2 regions of the Promicromonospora sp. NPDC019610 genome follow, and region 2 is predicted to be linked to the other one. Evidence: predicted binding sites of a transcription regulator. Region 2 holds the regulator's gene; the other holds the start of a gene.
The links. The regulator HrcA, encoded in region 2, represses chaperone genes, less so after heat shock. The targets are predictions, from matches to a motif close to TTNGCACTCGNNNNNNNCGAGTGCNAA.
Positions count from the first base shown of each region.

Region 1: groL (chaperonin GroEL) is a predicted target of HrcA. The motif match lies at 1,520-1,546, and genes of this name have one in related genera.

Region 1 covers NZ_JBIRXX010000003.1:256,285-263,621, reverse strand. The annotation lists gene groL (chaperonin GroEL) at 1-1,371, opposite strand, end outside; gene ACH45N_RS22400 (phytoene desaturase family protein) at 1,577-3,106, opposite strand; gene ACH45N_RS22395 (cold-shock protein) at 3,326-3,529, opposite strand; gene ACH45N_RS22390 (peptidoglycan-binding protein) at 3,819-4,370, opposite strand; gene ACH45N_RS22385 (LytR C-terminal domain-containing protein) at 4,442-5,104, opposite strand; gene ACH45N_RS22380 (DUF3263 domain-containing protein) at 5,147-5,440, opposite strand; gene ACH45N_RS22375 (uracil-DNA glycosylase) at 5,553-6,215, opposite strand; gene ACH45N_RS22370 (SGNH/GDSL hydrolase family protein) at 6,370-7,221, shown strand.
Region 2 covers NZ_JBIRXX010000004.1:278,794-286,130, forward strand. The annotation lists gene ACH45N_RS26120 (AAA family ATPase) at 85-3,018, opposite strand; gene ACH45N_RS26125 (hypothetical protein) at 3,128-3,313, opposite strand; gene hrcA (heat-inducible transcriptional repressor HrcA) at 3,702-4,721, shown strand; gene dnaJ (molecular chaperone DnaJ) at 4,750-5,871, shown strand; gene ACH45N_RS26140 (16S rRNA (uracil(1498)-N(3))-methyltransferase) at 5,882-6,646, shown strand; gene ACH45N_RS26145 (OmpA family protein) at 6,746-7,337, opposite strand, start outside.

The DNA.
Region 1 (7,337 bases), on a different contig from region 2:
GCCGGCGTTCACGGCGATCTGCTTCAGCGGGGCGTCGATCGCGGCACGCACGATCGCGGCACCGGTCGCCTCGTCACCCTCGAGCTCGAGCTTGGCGAACGCGACGGCACCGGCCTGGATGAGGGCCACGCCACCACCGGCGACGATGCCCTCCTCGACGGCAGCCTTCGCATTGCGGACGGCGTCCTCGATGCGGTGCTTGCGCTCCTTGAGCTCCACCTCGGTGGCCGCGCCGGCCTTGATGACGGCCACGCCGCCGGCCAGCTTGGCGAGGCGCTCCTGCAGCTTCTCGCGGTCGTAGTCCGAGTCGGACTTGTCGATCTCGCTGCGGATCTGGTTCACGCGACCGGCGATGAGGTCGGCGTCGCCGGCACCCTCGACGATCGTGGTCTCGTCCTTGGTGACGACGACCTTGCGCGCCTGGCCCAGCTCCTCGAGCGTGGCGTTCTCCAGCTTGAGGCCCACCGTCTCGGTGATGACCTGGCCGCCGGTCAGGATCGCGATGTCCTGCAGCATGGCCTTGCGGCGGTCGCCGAAGCCCGGGGCCTTGACGGCGACGGACTTGAAGGTGCCACGGATCTTGTTCAGCACCAGGGTCGCCAGGGCCTCGCCCTCGACGTCCTCGGCGATGATGAGGAGCGACTTGCCCGACTTCATGACCTGGTCGAGCAGCGGCAGCATGTCCTTGACGTTCGAGATCTTCGACTCGACGATCAGGACGTACGGGTCCTCGAGCACGGCCTCCTGGCGCTCGGGGTCCGTCTCGAAGTAGCGGGCCAGGAAGCCCTTGTCGAAGCGCATACCCTCGGTGAGCTCGAGCTCGAGGCCGAAGGTGTTCGACTCCTCGACGGTGATGACGCCTTCCTTGCCCACCTTGTCGAGGGCCTCGGCGATGAGCTCGCCGATCGCCGGGTCGCCGGCCGAGATCGCGGCCGTGGCGGCGATCTCTTCCTTCGTCTCGATCTCCTTGGCGGCGTTCAGCAGCTGCTCGGTGACGGCCTCGGTGGCCTTCTCGATGCCGCGCTTGACGGCGATCGGGTTGGCACCGGCGGCAACGACACGCAGGCCCTCCTTCACGAGCGCCTGGGCGAGCACGGTGGCGGTGGTGGTGCCGTCACCCGCGACGTCGTCCGTCTTCTTGGCGACCTCCTTGACGAGCTCCGCACCGATCCGCTCGTAGGGGTCCTCGAGCTCGATCTCCTTGGCGATGGAGACACCGTCGTTGGTGATCGTGGGGGCGCCCCACTTCTTGTCCAGAACCACGTTGCGGCCCTTGGGGCCGAGCGTGACCTTCACCGTGTCGGCGAGCTGGTTGAGCCCGCGCTCCATGCTCCGACGAGCAACCTCGTCGAAAGCGATGATCTTGGCCATGGGGATGAATCCTCCGCTGGTGGCTTGTCCAGGCCGGCCGGTGCCCGCGACGGACGGCAACCGCCTCGACGAACCATGTCTCGCCGCGGCAGGAGGCCTCACCATTCGACCCTGCTGTCACTCTCCAACGGAGAGTGCTAAGACATTATTGGCACTCGGACCTTGAGAGTGCAAGGCGCGTACACCGCGGGCGAACGCGGGGCGACTACCCCGGCGCCAGCCCCGGCACGTGGCGGACGTCGAACTCCCGCACCAGCGCCCGCCGCGCGGCGTGCCACCCGCCCATGCCGTGCACTCCCGGGCCCGGCGGCGTCGACGCCGAGCAGAGGTACACCCCCTCGGCGACCTGGTAGGGGTCGGGAGCGAGGGTCGGCCGCGCGATCATCTGCCACATGCTCGCGGCGCCCGCGGAGATGTCGCCGCCCGGGTAGTTCTGGTTGTGCCGCTGCATCTGGTCGGCGGGTATGCACCGCGCGCCGACGACGACGTCGCGGAAGCCGGGCGCGAAGCGCTCGATCTGGCGCGTGACGGCCTCGGTGAGGTCGTGCGTCGAGCCGGCGGGTACGTGGGCGTAGGTCCACAGCGGCCGCGTGGCGCCGCGCACCCGGCCGGGATCGGCCACGCCCGGGTCGCTGAGCAGGACCATCGGGTGGTCGGGATGCACCCCGTGCGCGACGGCGTCCTCCGCGATCACCATCTCCGCGCGCGTCCCGCCCACGTGCACGGTCGACGCGCGTCCGACGTCGGGCGCCGCCCAGGGGACGGGGCCCGACAGGACGAAGTCGACCTTGGCGGCAGCGTTGCCGTACCGGAACCTGCGCAGGGCGGCGCGGCGGGGCGCCCGGATCCGGTCCCCCAGGACCCGCAGCACCGTGGTCGGCGTGGTGTCGAAGAGCACGGCGCGGGCGGGCGGCAGGTCGCGCCAGGCGTCGACCGGGCGGCCGGTCTCGACGGTGCCGCCGTGCGCCCGGAGGTCACGGACCAGGGCGTCGGTGATGGCCTGCGAGCCGCCCACCGGGACGGCCCAGCCGCCGTCGGCGTGCGCGAGGGCGGCGAGGAGCAGCGCGGTACCCGCCCCCGCGTAGGACGGCAGCGGCGTGATGGCGTGCGCCGCGACGCCGGTGAGCAGAGCCTTCGCCTCCTCGGTGAGGAAGCGCCGCTCCCAGCGCGGGCCGCCCTGCTCAAGGAGCGCCGCGCCGAATCGCAGGCCCGGCCGGACCAGGGAGGCCAGGCCCCAGGTCTCCGACGCGTGCGCGCCGTGGTCGCGCACGCCCTCCAGCATGCCGCGCACGGTCCGCTTGTCCCCGAGAGCGAGCGCGGTCACCTGTCGCCAGCTCTCGGCCAGGGGCCTGATCAGGTCGCGCCAGGCGTCGCCGTCGGCCCCGAGGCCGTCGGCGGTCCGGGCCAGGTCGCGCCACGCGATGCCCGCGCGGTCGCCGCCGAGCGGCTGGGCGTAGGCGACCTCGGGCGCGACGAGCTCGACGCCGTGCGCCGGGAGGTCGAAGGCCCGGAAGAACGGCGAGGCCCAGGCCATGGGGTGCACGGCGGAGCAGAGGTCGAAGAGCAGGTCGCCGCCGAGCTCCGGGACGGGGAGCGTGCGCGCGCCACCGCCGATCGTCGGCTGCGCCTCCAGCACGCGGACACCCAGGCCCGCGCGGGCGAGCGTCACCGCGGCCGCCAGGCCGTTCGGCCCGGAGCCCACCACCACCGCGTCGAGGAGCGTCACGCCCCCCATCGAATCACGGGTGCTCGCCGGGCAGGGGGCGCCGGGCGGGAACCAGGGCGAGCAGCCGCGGTACGGGGCGGCTGCTCGGTGGCGTCGGGCTTCGTCGTCCGACGGGGTGCGATACCGGTCGTCGTCGACCGTCCAGTGCGGACGCCGGGGTCTGGGTCCCAGCATCCTCGGGGGGCGGCGGGCGACGGGTGGGCCCTTCCCACCCGTCGTCCCATCGAATCAGAGTGGACGAACCTGCTCTGCCTGCGGACCCTTCTGTCCCTGCCCCACCTCGTACTCGACTTCCTGACCCTCGTCGAGGGACCGGTAGCCATCGCTCTGGATCGCACTGTAGTGAACGAAAAGGTCCTGGCCGCCGGCGGTCGGGGTGATGAAGCCATACCCCTTCTCGGCGTTGAACCACTTGACGGTGCCCTGGGCCATGCGTAGTTCTCCTTGTACCTCTGCACGGGCCACTCGGTCGACCCGTGGTGGTTCGAGCGTAGTGGTCCGTCTCACACCAGGGAAGCCTCAATGCCCGGTATGCGGCATTAAGCGCATGGCGAACGCCCAGGTCAGAGGGCTGCAAACGGACGCTTGTCAAGGAATATCAACGTGGTGGTACGGGCTCAAGCGCTCAACACAGACGGATCACGACCCAACGTGAGGCAGCCCCACAGCATGAGCACGCGACCCTCCCTCGACCAGAGGAAGGGCCGCGCCTGGTTTCGAACTACCCAATCACGTGGCAGCCGCCGCTGTCACCGCCATAGAACCGCGTAACGCTCGCCGTGTTGGGACCGTAGAGACCATCGCGGAAGATCCCGTGGTAATCCTGCATGTTCCAAACCGCAGCAGCAGTCTCCGCCCCGTAATCCCCGTCGCGAACGAGAGTGGTCGCGCCGCTCGGTAGCCCACCCGGGTAACGACTCGCATAGCACTGGTTGTAGGTGAGCTGAATCGCCCTGGTAGCGACGTACGTGTAGTGATCGGGGTTCTGGTAGCACTTGTTGGTGCCGGTCCCCGCCCCGGGAGCGATGTACAACGGCATCCCCTGGATGCTGCCGGAGGCGTTGTTGCAGTAGTTCACGGCCGCAGCGCCCGCACCGACAGTTTCCGCCTGGGCCGGCAGAGCGGCAATCGCTCCGCCCAACAGCAACGCGATCGAGGCGACCAACGCACCCATCACCCGCTCGAACGATCTCATCATCGACACTCCCCAAAAGGGACGCCAGGCCAGCCACTCATCCTGGCATCGCACGAAATGGACGCCCAACGCGTCCACGTCGGAGAGTGTCTGCCAAAACGGACATACCGCTCAAGAGGGGCGTCGGGTGATTTTCTGCCCGTTACCCGTCAGCCCGCGTTGGCTGGCGGAGTCACAAGGATCACCCAGACACCTTCGGTCGGGTGCGCGGCAACATCGTCCGAAGGCTGGACGTTGGCCGGATCCACGCCGAGCACCTCAGCCACAGCAGACGCCGTGTCGGCGCGATCTCCGCCATAGAGGACCGTGTTGGCCGCTACCGAATCAGGTGCTGGACCATTTTCGGCACCGGTGTCCAACGGGTGAATCTCTCCCTCGAAGCCCGCGGCTTGGAGGTTCGTCGCCACAGTGCCAGCCATACCGTCCATACCCTCGCCGCCGTTGTTGTACACACCGATGACAGTCTCGGCGGACTTGTTCGCGCTCGCCGGGTCACCCGGGTACTGCGCTTCGGCGGAGGGCGAGGGGGAAGACGATGCCCCGCCCGTCCCCTCGGCCGACGGCGATGCCGACGGCGAGACGGGTGCCGAGGCCGAGGACGACGGGTCGCCCGACGCCTCTGCCGGGTCGCCGTCGCCGGAGAGCAGTGTGATGCCGCCCCACGCCACGGCGGCGCAGACTACGGCGACCAGCAGGAACGGCCAGGCCGAGCTCCAACCGCTGCGCGGTGCACGGTGCACACCCACTGGTGCGCCCCCGGGGACAGCGACGTCGAACTCGTCGGGCGGGTAGGGGTAGCCACTCTTCGTCACGGCAGAGAGAGTAGCGGGTTGTTGTGACGGATCGGTGCCTTCTCAGTGGTTCTCATCCGCCAGACGACGTGCAGATCGTCCTCTCTGCCGGGTCGACCGGAGCCTGCGCAGACGCTTGACCAGCATCGGGTCGTGCTCCAGGGCGGCCGGGGAGTCGATGAGCGTATTGAGAACCTGGTAATACCGCGTGGCCGTCAGACCGAACAGCTCACGCGCCGCCTCCTCCTTGGCGCCGGCGTACTTCCACCACTGGCGCTCGAACGCGAGGATCTCGCGGTCCCGGTCGGAGAGCCCCTTCTCCGCGCCCGCGACGGGGGCCTCGACATGGGCGACCAGCGTCTCGCCGGTCCCCCCGAGGGTCGGAGGAACTGTCCTGTCGTTCACCTGAATCCTTTTCACGTTGTCTGCACGCCGGACGTCCGCCGGCGCCAAGGGCGGCCCGCGATCGCTACGGCAGGCGCCAGTCGACCGGCTGGGCGCCCTGCTGCTCCAGGAGCGCGTTGGCCCGCGAGAACGGCCTGGAGCCGAAGAATCCGCTGCGCGCCGACAGCGGTGACGGGTGCGCGCTCTCGACCACGGGGACGTCGCCCAGCCACGCCTTGAGGTTGCGCGCCTTCGCGCCCCACAGGATCGCCACGAGGGGCCCGCCACGGGCCACCAGCGCGCGGATCGCGGCCTCCGTGACCTCCTCCCAACCCTTGCCCGCGTGCGAGTCCGAGGAGCCGGGGCGGCAGGTCAGCGTCCTGTTCAGCAGCATGACGCCCTGGTCGGCCCAGGGCCGGAGGTCGCCGTTCGACGGGAGCGGCAGGCCGAGGTCTTCCTGCAGCTCCTTGTAGATGTTGACCAGCGAGCGCGGGACCGGCCGCACGTCCGGCTGGACCGAGAAGGACAGGCCCATCGCGTGCCCCGGCGTCGGGTACGGGTCCTGGCCCACGATCAGCACGCGCACGTCCGCGAGCGGACGCTTGAACGCGGCGAGCACGTTCTCCCCCGCCGGGACGTAGGTGCGCCCCTCGGCGACCTCGGCTCGGAGGAAGTCGCCCATCGCATGGATGCGGGGCTCGACGTCGGCCAGCGCCTCGGCCCAGTCCGGCGCGATGACCTGCGACAACGGGGGCCGGCCAGCGGCATCGGCGGCGTCGGCAGGGGGTGTCGGGTTCACGATGGTCTCCACGCTCAGGAGGTTACCGGGACACACTGACAGCGACCGTCTGTGCTGCCCGACACACCCACTTGTGACGACTCTTCACCGCGTTGGCGCAACAATGAGGACCGTGAGCGCGACGACCCCAGAACCGGAAGGCCCCTCCACGACCCCCACCGCGACCGCCCCCGTCCGCTGGACGCGGTACATCGCCATGGGCGACTCCTTCTCGGAGGGCCTGTGGGACCCCTATCCCGACGCCCCGGACGTGCAGCGCGGCTGGGCTGACAACCTGGCAGCCGCGCTCTCCGCCCGCCGCATCGCGGCAGGCGAGGCGCCGCTGGAGTACGCGAACCTCGCGATCCGGGGCCGCAAGCTGCGCCCGATCGTCGCCGAGCAGCTCGGGGTCACCCTCGACGCCCAGCCGGACCTCGTCTCGCTGGTCGCGGGCGGCAACGACATCCTGCGGGCCACGGCCGACATCGACGCGATCTCGGCCGCGCTGGAGGACGCCGTCGCCACGCTCCGCGCCACCGGCGCCGACGTGCTGATGGGCACCGGCTTCAAGGCAGGCGCCGCCCTGAGCTGGACCAACGGCCGCGTGGGCATCTTCAACGCGAACGTCTGGTCGATCGCCCGGCGCCACGACGCGCACGTGGTGGACCTGTGGGGCATGCGCTCCCTGGCCGACCTTCGCCTCTGGTCCTCCGACCGCATCCACCTCACCCCCGAGGGGCACCAGCGGGTGGCGAACGCCGCGCTGGTCGCGCTCGGCCTCGAGCCGGACGACGCCGCCTACGACGTGCCCCTCGACGCCGCACCGCCCGTGGCCTTCCGCGAGACGGCGCGTGCCAACGCCGCCTGGATGCGCCAGCACGTGGGCCCGTGGGTCAAGCGGCGCCTGACGGGTACCTCCAGCGGTGACGGGCGTTCCGCCAAGTGGCCGACGCCGGGGGCCTGGCCGCGCGCGTAGCGCCCTGCGCGGCCCTACACTTCGAGGGTGAATCTCAGAGGCTCCCCGGTGCTCGCGCCGGGGAGCCTCTGACGTCTCCGCACCCCACTCCCACCCGGGAAACTTAACATTCTAGA
Region 2 (7,337 bases):
AGTGCTGGATATCCGTGCTCCCGGAGTGTCATCCGGCGCGGACAGCCCGCACTCCACGAGGGCGGGCGGGTGGGCCGGCGGGGGTCAGCGGGTGGCGCGGAGGGCCGCCTCCGTGCGGGTTGCGACGCCCAGCTTGCGGAGGATCGCCGAGACGTGCACCGACGCGGTCTTGGCCGAGATGAACAGCCGCTCGGCGATCTGCCCGTTCGTCAGGCCCTCGGCCACCAGGGCCAGCACCTGCCGTTCGCGGGCGGTGAGCGCGTCGGTCCCGGCGTCCGGCCCCTCGGCAGGACGCCGCTCCTCGGCCCGGCCGGTCAGGCCGGCCCGCCCGGCCGGCCCTGCCGTGCCGGCCAGCCCCGCCCGGTCGAGAAGCCCCTGCGCCTGCCGGACGATCAGCCCCGCCCCGATCTTCTCCGCCTCCGCGACGGCCGACCCCAGCGTCGACCGGGCACCGCCCCGGTCCCCGGCCTCCAGCAGGCGCGCGCCCTCGCGCGACAGCGCGTACGGGCGCAGGTGCACGGGCCCGGCACCGGGCAGGTCGGCGACGGCGGCCCACGGGCCGGTACCGAGCTCCGCCTCGAACAGTGCCGACCACAACGGGAACGTCGGCCAGTGCGCGCACTGGGCAAGGACCGCCCGGTAGGGAGCGTCGGCCACGTCCTGCCCGGCCGAGCGCAGCCGGGCGATCGCCTGGGCCGCCGCCGCGAGCTGCTGCAGGTCGTAGGCCGGCATGCGCGGGCGGTCCGGGGCGACCACCACCGACATGCGCTCCAGGGCCTCGGCCGGCTCGTCGCGCAGCAGCGCGAGCTCCGCCAGCGTCACGCTGGTGCGCGACCTGATCTGCTCCTCCAGGCGCCCGAACCGCTCCCAGCTCGCGGCCCTGCGGCGCGCCTCGGCCTGCGCCTGCTCCACCTCGCCCTGCCACATCATGAGCCAGATCCGGCGCTCGCTGAGGTAGGCGGAGTAGACGCTGTCGTGGATCGGCGGGATCGTCCGCTCGTACCAGGCGGCGGCCTCGGCCCAGTCGCCGCGCCCGATCTGCGCCTCGGCGAGGTTTCCCTCGATCATCAGCCGGGTCGAGTCGGACGAGCCGTGTCGCCGCGCCGCGCCGATCCCCTCCTGGGCGATCTCCGCCGCCCGGGTCCAGTCGCCCACGACGAGCCGGGCGTCCGACCCGTTGACGTAGTACCGGCTCAGCCCGTGCCAGGTGTCCCCGGCCGCCTCGCGGCCGGCGTCGATCTCCGCGAAGCCGCCGGTGTCGCCGAGCTGGACGCGGCTCACGCCCCGCAGGTTCAGCGTGACCGACATGACCTCGTCGTTGCCGATCGCACGGGCGGCCTCGTAGGCGGCCGTCGCGGCCTCGATCGCCTCCTTGGGCCGGCCGCCGAGCATCGCGCGGCGCGCCCGCAGCATCAGGAGCTGGCCGCGCACGACGTCGTCCCGGCCGGGCTCGACGAGCGCCAGGGCCCGTTCGATGAGCTCGGGCCCCTCGCCCGAGCCGGCGTGGCCCGCGATGAGTGCCGTGTCGGAGAGCATGCCGGCGAGTCCCGCCGGGTCGTCGGCGGGCCATTCGTCGAGCGCCTCGTGCGCCACGGCCAGGGCACGGGCGGTCCGGGTCGAGCCGCGCAGGGCCTCGGCGACGGAGCGCAGCAGCTCGTGGTGCGGCAGGCCGGCCACGGCCTCGGCGTCGGGCACCTGGTCCCAGAGCTCCAGGGCACGCTCACCCAGAGCGACCGCGGTGGACGACGCCGCCCCATCCGCCGCGGCCCGGTGCCCCTCGACGGCCGCCGCGAGCGCCTTGCCGAGCATCCCGGCGCGCCACCAGTGGTCGGCGATGCGGGACAGCTTCGCGACCGACCGGGCGCGCCGGTGCAGCGCCTGCTCCAGCGCGCGTGCGTAGGCGGCGTGCAGCCGACGCCGCTCGCCGGGCAGCAGCTCGGCGTACACCGCTTCCTGGACCAGGGCGTGCCGGAACGCGTACCCGACCTCGGTGACGACCAGCACCTGTGCCTCGACCGCCTCGCGGACCGCCTCCTCCGGTTCGACGCCGGTGTTCGGGACGACGCCGGCGTCCGGTCCGGGACCGGCGTCGGGGACGGTGCGCGGGCCGGACCCCGTCGAGGGATCCGCGAGGACGTCGTCGAGCACGTCGTACCAGACGCGCGGGCCGGCGGCCGCGACCACGCGGCACAGTGCCTGGGCCGCGCGGCTCAGGTTCCAGTAGCGCAGCAGGAGGATGTCGCGCAGCGAGTCGGGCAGGTCGGTGCCGAGGAAGCCGACCAGCTCCTCGACGTAGAAGGGGACGCCCTCGCTGCGGTCCGCCAGGTCGGCGAGCGACTCGGCGTCGAGGCCGGCGTCCAGCAGGTCCTGCGCCATCTCCCGGATCTCCGTCTGGCCCAGGCGGGCCAGCTCGAGGCGTGTGATGAGGCGGGCCCGGTCGAGCTCGGCCATGACGGTGCGCAGGGGGTGGGCGCGCGAGACGTCGTCGCTGCGGTAGGTGAGCAGCAGGAGCAGGCCCGGCGGCGTGGTGCGGGCGAGGCGGAGCGCGACGGCGCGCGTGACGTCGTCGGACCAGTGCAGGTCCTCGATGACCACCACGACGGGGCGCTCGCGCGCGAGCCCGGCGAGCAGGTCCGTGAGGACCTCGGGGACTCGGTCGGCCCCGGCGTCGGGCGTGGGTGCGACGAGCTGGGGAGCGAGGGCGGACAGGGCGCCCGCAGCGGGGCCGGCCGCGGCGACGACCGCCTCGTGGCCCATCGTCCGGACGACGCCGTTCAGGAGCCCGGCCAGGGCCGCGTAGGGGAGCGGTCCCGAGCCCTCGTCGGCGCACTGGCCGACGATCACGTGGGCGCCGTCGGCCCGGGAGGTGAGCTCGTCGAGCAGGCGGGTCTTGCCGATCCCGGCCTCGCCGGCGATCACCAGGGTGCGGCTGCCGCCGGAGCGGACGTCGGCGAGAGCGGCCTCGAGCGCGCCGAGCTCGGGGGCTCGGCCCACCAGGCGGGCACGGGGGACCGGCATGGGCTCATCGTCCCATGCCGGTCCGTGGTCGTTCTGTTTCCTCTCGTCGGCCGGCCCGCCGCTCTCGCGGGCCTGTCCGCCGCCCGGCACGGTCGCCCTCCCTACGGGATCAGGCGACCCGCGGCCGGACGGCGTCGGCCGCCTTGGCCCGGGCACCGCGCTCGGCGGTGCGCTGCGCGGCGGCCTGCCGGCGGGCCGCGTCCTTCTGCTCCCGGGCCACGCGGGCCCGCTCGTTGCGCTGGTCGAGCTCCCGCTCGTTGCGGCGGTACTCGGCGTAGTCCGAAAAACCGAACATGGTGGTTCCTCCCGGTGTCACCGCCGGCCCCTCGCCGGCGGTGATTCCAGGTTCGTCTGTGAGGTACGTCGCGCGGATCGGGCGGTCGCCGCATCTTTCGCGTCGGGTTCGCGATGCGGGGTGGGCGCGCCTAAGGCATCGCCCTATGCTCGGTGCTCAGCCCTCGGCGAACGGTAGGACATGCAGGTCAGGCGCGTGTTTGCCGGGGCGGGACGGCGCGGCCGGCCCGGGTGTGCGGGGCAAGCGGCGGGTCGGCGACCCGGCGGGTGGCGCGTGCCGCGTAAGATTGGCACTCGGTCGGTGAGAGTGCTGGAAGGCAGTGTCGGTGAGCGGGCCGGAACCCGGGTGCACGTCCCGGACGTTCTACCTGGGGACGGAGGTGAGCGCGGTGAGCGAGGAACGCAGACTCGATGTCCTGCGGGCCATCGTGGAGGACTATGTCCGCACACGGGAGCCCGTCGGTTCGCGCATTCTCACGGAGCGCCACCAGCTCGGCGTCTCCCCGGCCACGGTCCGCAACGACATGGCCGCCCTGGAGGAGGCCGGGCTCATCGCCCAGCCGCACACCTCGGCGGGGCGCATCCCCACCGACAAGGGCTACCGCCTCTTCGTGGACCAGCTCGCCGAGGTGCGGCCGCTGTCCGTCCCGCAGAGGCGGGCCATCGAGACCTTCCTGTCCGAGGCGGTCGACCTGGACGACGTCGTGGCCCGCGCCGGGCGGCTCATCGCCCAGCTCACCGGCCAGGTCGCCGTGGTCCAGTACCCGTCGCTGCGGCGGTCCGGGCTGCGGCACCTGGAGCTCGTGCCGACCGCCGAGGGGCGGCTCCTCGTCGTCGTCATCACGGACACCGGCCGGGTGGAGCAGCGCTTCCTCGACGTGCCCGTCGACCTGGACGACGGCACGCTCGGCGAGCTGCGCGCCCGCCTGAACGCGGCGACCGCCGGCCGCCGGCTCGCCGACCTCGGTGACGCGTTCGCCGGGGTCGCCGAGGCGATGCCGGCCGAGCACCGCCCCCTGGCGACGGCTGTGGCCGAGGTGGTCACCGCCGCGCTCGCCGAGGAGAGCGAGGAGCGGATCGTCCTGACCGGCCAGGCCAACCTGGCACGTTCCGGCATGCGTTTCGAGCAGGGCCTGCGGCCCGTCCTGGAGGCGCTCGAGGAGCAGGTCGTCCTGCTCGGCCTCCTCACCGACATGACCGACGACGCCAAGGTGGCGGTGAGCATCGGACACGAGAACCGGCTGGCGGGACTGGCGGAGACCTCCGTCGTCACGTCCGGCTACGGCTCGTCCGACGGCGACACCGTCGCGATCCTGAGCTCGATCGGCCCCACCCGTATGGACTATCCGGGCACCATCGCCGCGGTCCGCGCCGTCGCGCGCTACCTGTCGCGAGTGCTGCCCAGCTGACTACTCACCTCATCACGAAGAGAGACCTGTGACCGACTACTACGAGATTCTCGGTGTTCCGCGCGACGCCTCGCCCGAGCAGATCAAGAAGGCATACCGCAAGCTGGCCCGCGAGCTGCACCCGGACGTGGCCGGCGACGCGGGCGAGGACCGGTTCAAGGACGTCGCGCGCGCGTACGAGGTGCTGTCCAACCCCGACAAGCGCCAGCAGTACGACATGGGTGTGGACCCGACGTCGCCCGGCGGCGGCGCGGGCGGCGGGTTCGGCGCCGGGTTCGGGTTCCAGGACATCTTCGAGACCTTCTTCGGCGGCGGGCAGCCGACCGGCCCGGTCCCGCGCGCGCGGCGCGGCAACGACGCGCTCGTGCGCCTCGACCTCGACCTCGCCGAGGCCGTGTTCGGTGCCAAGCGCGAGATCCAGGTCGACACCGCGGTGGTCTGCAACACCTGCGGCGGCGACGGCGCGCGGCCGGGCACCCACGCCCGCACCTGCGACGTCTGCCAGGGCCGCGGCTCCGTGCAGCGCGTCGCCCGCTCGTTCCTCGGCCAGGTCATGACCAACCAGCCGTGCTCCGCCTGCGGCGGCTTCGGCACGGTGATCCCCGAGCCCTGCACCGACTGCTCCGGCGAGGGCCGCGTGCGCTCGCGGCGCACCGTCGCGGTCAACGTCCCCGCCGGCGTCGACACCGGCACGCGCATCAAGCTCTCCGCTCAGGGCGAGGTGGGCCCCGGTGGCGGCCCCGCCGGCGACCTGTACGTGGAGATCCGCGAGCGCGCGCACGACACGTTCGTGCGGCGCGGCGACGAGCTGCACTGCACCCTCCAGGTGCCGATGACGGCGGCCGCCCTCGGCACCGTGCTCGAGCTCGACACGCTGGACGGCCTCCAGGAGATCGACCTGCGCCCCGGCACGCAGCCCGGCCAGGTCATGACCCTCAAGGGCCTCGGCGTGGGGCACCTGCACTCCAACGGGCGCGGCGACCTCAACGTGCACATCGAGGTCCAGGTCCCCACGAGCCTCGACGAGGAGCAGACCGCGCTGATGCAGCAGCTCGCGGCGCTGCGCGGCGAGGAGCGGCCCGAGCCGCGGCTCGCGACGGTCCAGGGCGGCGTCTTCTCGCGCCTGCGCGACAAGCTCAGCGGGCGCTGACCGCGCACCGATGAGCGCGCCAGTCTTTCTCGCCGAGGCGTCCGCCGCCCACCCGCTGTCCGAGTACGGCGCGGGTGCGCTGTACGTGCTCGACGGCGCCGAGGGCCGGCACGCCGGCGTCGTCCAGCGGCGCGGGCCGGGGGAGCGGATCGACGTGGTCGACGGCGCGGGCGTGCGCCTGCGGACCGTCGTCGAGGCCGTGCACGGCGCCGAGGTGCACCTGCGCGTCGAGCAGGCCGTCGTCGAGCCCGTGCCCGACGTCGTCGTGACGCTCGTGCAGGCCCTCGCCAAGGGCGACCGCGACGAGATGGCGATCGAGGCCGCCACGGAGACCGGGGTGGACGCGATCATCCCCTGGCAGGCCGAGCGGTCCGTCGTGGTGTGGCGCGGGGACCGTGCCGCCAAGTCACGGGCCCGCTGGATCAGCACCGTCCGGGCCGCGACCAAGCAGGCCCGTCGGGCGCGCATCCCCGACGTCGACGTGTCCCTGAGCACCAAGCAGCTCGCGGCCCGCACCCGCGACGTGGTCGCCGCGGGCGGCGCCGTGGTGGTGCTGCACGAGGAGGCGACGACGGGCCTGTCGGCGGTCCCGCTGCCCGACGCCGGGGCCCTGCTCCTCGTCGTCGGACCCGAGGGCGGGATCTCGGAGGCCGAGGTCGCCGTGCTCACGGAGGCGGGTGCGGTCACGGCCCGCCTGGGGCCCCACGTGCTCCGCACGTCGACGGCGGGCCCGATCGCGATAGCCCTCCTGAGCGACCGCCTGGGCCGCTGGTAACCCCACCCCCGCGAAACCGTTGAGTGCTGGGTATTTGTTGCTCTGGAGGCTCCAGAGCAACAAATACCCAGCACTCAACGAGGTGGCGGGCGAGTGGGGTCAGTTGGTGACGTCGAACTCCACGCGGCGGTTCTTCTCCAGGTCCGCGAACGTGCGCGGGACGACCAGCGGGTCGGACTCGCCGAAGCCCTTCCACGTCAGCCGGTCGCGGTCCACGCCCAGCTCCACGAGCTCGTCGACCACGGCCTCCGCCCGGCGCTCGCTCAGCCGCTGGTTGTGCGCCTCGGTGCCGACCGAGTCGGTGTGCCCCTCGACGCGGACCTCGACCTCCAGGTGTTCCGCGAGCACCTCGGCGGCCTCCTTCACCACCGTGCGGCCGTCCTTGGTCAGCCGCGCGCTGTCCGTGACGAACGTGATGTTCGGGATCTCGACGAGGTCCTCCTGCGCCTTCTCCCGCTCCTCGCGGGTCGGCTCGCGCCTCGGCTCGTCCTTCTTGTCGTCGTCCTTCTTCGTGTCGTCCCCGGCGTCCTTCGTCTCGCTGTCCGACGGCGTCGCGGTCGGCTCGGGTGAGGTCGTCGCCTCGGCCAACGCCTCCGTCGCGGCGTGCTCTGCCGTGTCCGCGTCGTTCTCCGCCGCGCCGTCCTCCGCCGCGCCGTCCTCCGGGGAGACCAGCCCGTCGGGGCCGTAGGCC